2 regions of the Litoribrevibacter albus genome follow, and region 1 is predicted to be linked to the other one. Evidence: riboswitches for the same ligand, from Rfam matches in the RefSeq annotation. Region 1 holds a riboswitch; the other holds the start of a gene.
The links. A riboswitch is a leader RNA that binds a small molecule or an ion and turns the genes downstream of it on or off. The one in region 1 is predicted to bind cobalamin.

Region 2: linked by a shared signal. The riboswitch ahead of QQL66_RS10395 (TonB-dependent receptor domain-containing protein) and the one ahead of bluB (5,6-dimethylbenzimidazole synthase) in region 1 are both predicted to bind cobalamin.

The regions. Positions count from the first base shown of each region.
Region 1 covers NZ_BSNM01000003.1:74,659-77,829, forward strand. The annotation lists gene QQL66_RS02055 (TFIIB-type zinc ribbon-containing protein) at 1-106, shown strand, start outside; gene QQL66_RS02060 (phospholipase D-like domain-containing protein) at 139-822, shown strand; gene bluB (5,6-dimethylbenzimidazole synthase) at 954-1,706, opposite strand; cobalamin riboswitch at 1,750-1,953, opposite strand; gene cobU (bifunctional adenosylcobinamide kinase/adenosylcobinamide-phosphate guanylyltransferase) at 2,137-2,679, shown strand; gene cobT (nicotinate-nucleotide--dimethylbenzimidazole phosphoribosyltransferase) at 2,716-3,171, shown strand, end outside.
Region 2 covers NZ_BSNM01000014.1:43,203-46,373, forward strand. The annotation lists gene QQL66_RS10380 (ATP-binding protein) at 1-114, opposite strand, end outside; gene QQL66_RS10385 (putative pterin-binding protein) at 119-631, opposite strand; gene QQL66_RS10390 (cysteine-rich CWC family protein) at 712-1,023, shown strand; cobalamin riboswitch at 1,117-1,375, shown strand; gene QQL66_RS10395 (TonB-dependent receptor domain-containing protein) at 1,477-3,171, shown strand, end outside.

The DNA.
Region 1 (3,171 bases):
CATTGGTGAAGAAGATTTTGATCGTGTTGAGCAGTTTAAGCAGTGGTTGGATAAACACCCTCAACGTGACGACATCAAACAGTTTGTGATTACTTCCTACGAGTAATGTAAATGAATTCAACGCAGTAAGGAGACGAAATGCGTTTGCAGGAATTGGAAAAGTGGTTGGTAGAGGCGTTGGAAGACGCCAAGTTAGATAATGCTGAAAAAGCGGAGTTACGAGAAATTGTTCCGACGTTAACTCTGGAAGAAGGGCGTTTCGTTCGCAATAAAGCCTTTGCATTGGCCAGAGACGTAATCCGGGAAGACGTTAATCTGACCATGCCGGTGTTGAAATGGTTAGAGCAGGTTGTGAAAACCTTGGATTCAGCAGAAAACCCAACCTCGATTGCGAGCAGCGCATGCTTTAGCCCAGGTGATGAGTGTCGCCGCAAGATTGTGGATTTGTGTCATGGTGCTCGTCGTTCCATCGATATCTGTGTGTTTACCATTTCGGATGACAGTTTGAGCGATGCAATATTCAAAGCGCATCAGCGGGGTGTTCAGGTTCGAGTGATCACTGATAACGACAAGGCGAATGATCTTGGCAGTGATGTGGATGAACTGAGTAAGAAAGGTGTGCCGCTTCGGATGGACCGAACTGACAACCACATGCACCACAAGTTTGCCGTGTTTGATCAAACGACTTTGTTGAACGGTAGCTTTAACTGGACTCGAAGCGCTTCCCGGTACAATCAGGAAAACATTGCCGTCAGTGGCGATGTACGATTGTTGGAGCGTTTTAACAGTGAATTTGAGCGTTTGTGGAAAGAGTTTGCTTAAGGCCCTTTCGTTACGGACGTTATTTACAAATAAAAACAGCCCTGAAGAGGAAACCTTCAGGGCTGTTTTTGTATGTGATCGGGCATTTAAAGAATGCGCTTAATGAACGTATTTAAAGAAAGCACTTAAATCTAACGCACCGGAAAACCAGTCGGGAAGTCGGACATCTCGGCTAAGGTTGATAGCAACTCCTGATCATCTGAGGACTGGGCTGAACCTTCCCACTCTTCAAAATTTACCAGATCACTGATCTCCATTCTTGGTAACCAGCCTTTCGTCTCTAACTCTGGCTTGTCTTTAAAGTGCTCCACGTAGCCGATGCACAGGTAAGCAATGGGCACCACATGCTCAGGGATACCCAGGGTCGCTTTCAACTCATCTTCATGCATGATACTCACCCAGCCAACCCCTAAACCTTCTGTACGTGCGGCTAACCATAAGTTTTGTACCGCACAGACGGAGCTGTAGAGGTCCATGGTTTTCATATGCGTTCGACCGAGCACAGGTTTGCCGGTTCGGGTTCGGTCACAAGTGATGCAGAGATTAATCGGCGACTCTAAGATGCCTTCCAACTTTAAGTTCTTGTAGGTTTTCTGTTTGTCCTTATCGAACAGTTCTACCGCTTCTTTGTTCGCTTTTGAGAACAGCTGGTGTACCTGCTGTTTTTTCTGCTGAGAACGAATCACCAGAAAATTCCAGGGTTGCATGAAACCTACAGAAGGCGCATGGTGTGCGGCATAAAGAACACGCGCTAATACCTCGTCGGGCACGGTAGTAGGTAAAAACTGACCACGAACATCACGACGATTAAACACGGTTTTGTAGAGCGCATCACGCTCTGCCTCGGCAAAACGATGGCGCTCAGTAAGAGAGCTGGATTCCATATTAGTCCCCTTCAATGGAATGTGCGTGCAGGGTCCAGCTACAGCGCAGTTACACAATCAGGCCGGTCTACTGACTGAGGGTCATCCTTATACATCGCCTTCCCGGTGCTCAATTGAACAAGTCCAGTGGCTTGGCTGTGTATCACAGCCGATTGATGTATAAGTCGCCATCACAGGGCTGGGCGCGTTCCGGATTGTCACCGGATTCCCGATTCTCCCTCGGTGAAGCTGCGTTCATAATGATTATTTTTCATTAGAGCGACTGCTTTACACCTTGGGCACCTGACGTTTTGACAAGCTTTATAGGAGTTTAGCCTGGTTGGGTCAAGGAGAATTCTTAGGGATTTAGTTGACCTGCTTTCCCGTCAGCCGATAAAGTGGCAGCCTCGTGATTTATTCTTCTTTGGTCATTCAGGTTTAAGGGAAAGCCGTGCTTGAACTCATTTTAGGTGGTGCTCGTTCAGGAAAGAGTCGATTTGCTGAAGAACGGGCGTTGGCTTCAGGCAAACAACTTGTCTATCTGGCTACCGCAGAAACCCGGGATCGGGAAATGTCGGAACGCGTTAAACTGCATCAAGCCCGTCGCTCTGATCAATGGTCTTTGATTGAAGAACCGCTTGCGTTGGCTGAAGTCTTAAAACAGCACAGTCGAGCCGATAACTGTATTCTGGTGGATTGTTTAACCTTGTGGCTGACCAACTGTTTGTTGCAATCTGAAAATGTTCAGCAAGATCAGGCGTGGCAATCGGAGCGAGCTAAATTACTCGATACCCTACAGACGCTACCCGGTGATGTTATTTTTGTGAGTAACGAAGTCGGTCAAGGTGTGGTGCCGATGGGGGAATTGTCCCGAAAGTTTGTCGATGAGGCCGGTTGGTTGCATCAGGATTTAGCCAAACTCTGTGATACCGTGGTGTTTGTGGTGGCCGGTCTGCCCCAATTCCTCAAATCCTCCTCAATTCCTAAAACCTAGTTCTTAACTTATTTTTTGTCTTTAAAGGATCTGACTATGACTGCCTGGTGGACTCAAGCGATTCAACAGCCTAATGCAGAACAAGGTGAGCAAGCATCGGCTCATCAAAATCAGCTGACTAAGCCACCGGGATCATTGGGGCAGTTGGAAGACATTGCAATCCAATTGGCGGCTAATCAAAACACGTTGAAGCCGAAAGTCGATAACGTCGCCATACGCGTGTTTGCTGGCGATCATGGCGTTGTGGAAGAAGGTGTCTCTGCCTTTCCTCAAGCGGTTACTGTCGAAATGATTAAAAATTTCTGTGCCGGTGGTGCGGCCATCAGTGTGTTGGCGAAAGAGCAGGGCGCGGATTTCCAAGTGGTCAATGTTGGAACGGCAACGCCAGTGGAGGACCATCCTAAATTGATCAATCAACCGGTTGCAGCGGGCACTCAAAACTTTTGTCAGCAGGCAGCAATGACCGAGGCTGAATTTGAAGCCGCGCTTGGG
Region 2 (3,171 bases), on a different contig from region 1:
GTTTAATTCCTCAAACTTCTGAAGTTGATGGATGGAAAACAGCACGGAACCAAGTAAAACAACGGCAAGGACTATGATATTAACTACGAGCAGTAGCTGTTTTGTATTACTCACTGCTCTATTTCACCTCAATGGCTTTGATTTGCCATACCGACTTATTGTAGTAGAGGTCGTTTCTGATCTCGGGGAAGTCAGAAAAAGGGAAGACCACATACAGAGGCCCACGATCAGAAAGCGTGAGTTGTTTTCCGTTTTCTGAGTCAGCAAGAATGACGCCGTACTTATCCAAATCATCAACACTGATTTCGGCCAGATAGTCATCCCAGGCGATCACAACAACAGTGCGACCTTTACTGCCTAGCAGTGTCAGTAAATCAGTAAACAGTGGGCCGCTATAAGTGACTGGAACTTCTGTGATATGACTGCTCGTGGTGATGCTTTTACGAGGAAGGTTATTGATCACATCACGGTCAATGATTGCCATGTCGTCCGCATTTGTGACAGTAATCGCTCCACTTACTTCCACAATGATATCGTCGGTGGGGTTCGACAAATCTGCATAGATGTAGGGATTTGGAAAGAAAAATAGCGGAAGGAAAGAAAACAGAAATCTAATGTGTTTAGGTGTCATACAGTCCACTCTCAACTCTTTTGTTAGATCGAGTATAGACCTAAAATGGTTAGAATGACGGCTTGGAATGTTGGTGGTCTATGACTCACTCCTCAAAAGAACAAACAATTGATCCTTCAATTTGTCCATTATGTGGTAAATCGAACCAGTGTCAGATGGCTGCTCCGCTATCTAAAGCAGGGAAATCTAAAGCTGGAAAGTCTGAAGAGATCAAAGCTAAAAACAATAACTGTGAAGACAATAACCCAGCTGATAGCAATCTTGAGTCAACCACACCTTGTTGGTGTGTCTCTGAGAGCTTTCCTGAAAATTACCAAGAGCAGTTAGCTGAGCGAGACATAGATACTCGATGCATTTGCCCAGGTTGTTTAGCTCAACTATCCCGCCGTTAAAACGACGCTTATCAATAATCCTCCCTTAACACTTGAAGTTACCTGGTGTCATCAGGATAATCGCGCCTCGCTTTAGGTAGGCGTGCCTTATTTTATTGCTCACAATTTTGATGTCAGTAACTAAGAGCGTGTCTTTAAACGGGAAGTTGCGTGCTTGTGTTATCACGTTTGATGAATACATCAGATGATATTTCACGAAATTCCAACGCTGCCCCCGCAACGGTAATGGAGTTAAGTTCAGCAATTAGCCACTGTGTTTAAGTTTTTAGAACATGCATGGGAAGGCGCTGAATGTAGATGGACAACTATCTTACTCCTAAGCCCGGAGACCGGCCTGAAAGCATTTACTCATGACGCAATGCGCTTTTCATTTTGATCATGATTTTTCATTTCAATGAAGAGGCTTGTGTGTTTTCACTGATACGTGCGGTGGGCACGTTAGGCGGTAGGATAATGATATTTAAATCTAGGCTTTCTCAAGTATTAGTTTCTAAAACGTTCGTTTCTTCAACCAATAAATCTCCGGCAATCGCATCGATGTTCGCTGCGGCTATGTTGATGCATCCAAACGTCCATGGTCAGTCGATAGAAAATTCTCAACCCAACACTATGGTCGTCACAGCTAACCGTACAGCCGTGTCTGTCGATGAGACGTTGTCGTCCGTTACTATCATCACACGAGAAGATATTGAACGTTCTCAAGCGCGTTCTACTGAAGAGCTGTTGCGTGATTTTGCCAATGTTACGATCAAAAACACTGGAGGACGTGGGAAGCAAAGTTCGTTGTTTCTTCGTGGCACTGCATCAACTCATACGTTGTTTTTGATTGATGGTGTAAAAGTAGGCTCTGCAAATAATGGTGCGACGGCATTTCAAAATATCCCTGTGGATCAGATTGAACGAATAGAGGTGGTGAAAGGGCCAAGATCCAGTCTCTATGGCTCAGAAGCTGCGGGCGGTGTGATCCAGATCTTTACTCGTAAGCAAAGCCAATCCGGATTTAGCCCGTTTATTCGCGTGGGGGCAGGATCGGATGATACACAAGAGGTGGCATTAGGTTTTGGTGTTCGTAACGATTCTGCTTCCCTGAATGCTACCTATAGTTATGAAGGCACCGATGGTATTGATGCTTACAAGCACTACGAAAGTGATGATGACGCGTTTGAAAATTCATCGTTAACGGTCAATTCAGACATTAAGCTGTCTGGTAAGACGAACCTGACATTCAATTATTTGCAGTCTCATACTCAAAATGAATTTGATGATTCATTTGGTTTCTATCCGAATCAGCAAAATAAAGATACTTTACGTGTACTGGGATTTGGCTTGAACAACGACATGACTCAATGGTGGTCATCGAGCATTCAGCTTGGCCGTAGTTGGGAAAAGTCACATACCTTTGCTAACTTCAAAAGGCTGTCGTCCTTCGAAACTAGACGGGATTCATTTTCCTGGATCAATGAATTTACGCCATCGGATGACGTGAGTGTTGTTGTGGGGTACGACTTCCAGGATGATCACTCAGACACCACCTCGAACTTTATTCAAAATGAGCGCAATAATCATGGTGTATTTACTCAAGTACAAATGCATGTTTCAGGGCATGATTTGGAGCTGAACCATAGATATGATGATAACGAGCAGTTTGGGTCTGAGCACACAGGTTCATTAGGCTGGGGCTACAGCTTCGAAAACGAGACTCGATTAAAGGCGTCTTATGGCACGGCTTTTGTCGCTCCGTCATTTAATTATCTATACCATCCAGGCTTTGGTTTCTGCTGTTCAGGAAACCCAGACTTAAAGCCCGAGAAATCGGATACGCTCGAACTGGGCATCAATGGCGTTTTAGAATCGGTTAACTGGTCGATCACCTGGTTCCGCACTCGCATTCAGGATTTGATCGTCTCCGAAGAGCCTTTCTATATTCCTGAGAACGTGAATCAGGCGAGAATTCAGGGGATGGAGTTTTCTGCCAATACGCGTTTTTTTGATTGGGTTATTCGCGGTGATTTATCTTTGCTAAGCGCAAAGAGTCGCAACGGCGTATATAAGGGGAATCGATTAATTAACCGTCCGACGCAAACTTTGTCGATTATGATGGATCGTGATTTTGGCCGTTTCTCTGCCGGTGCTTCTTTTGTAGCTGAA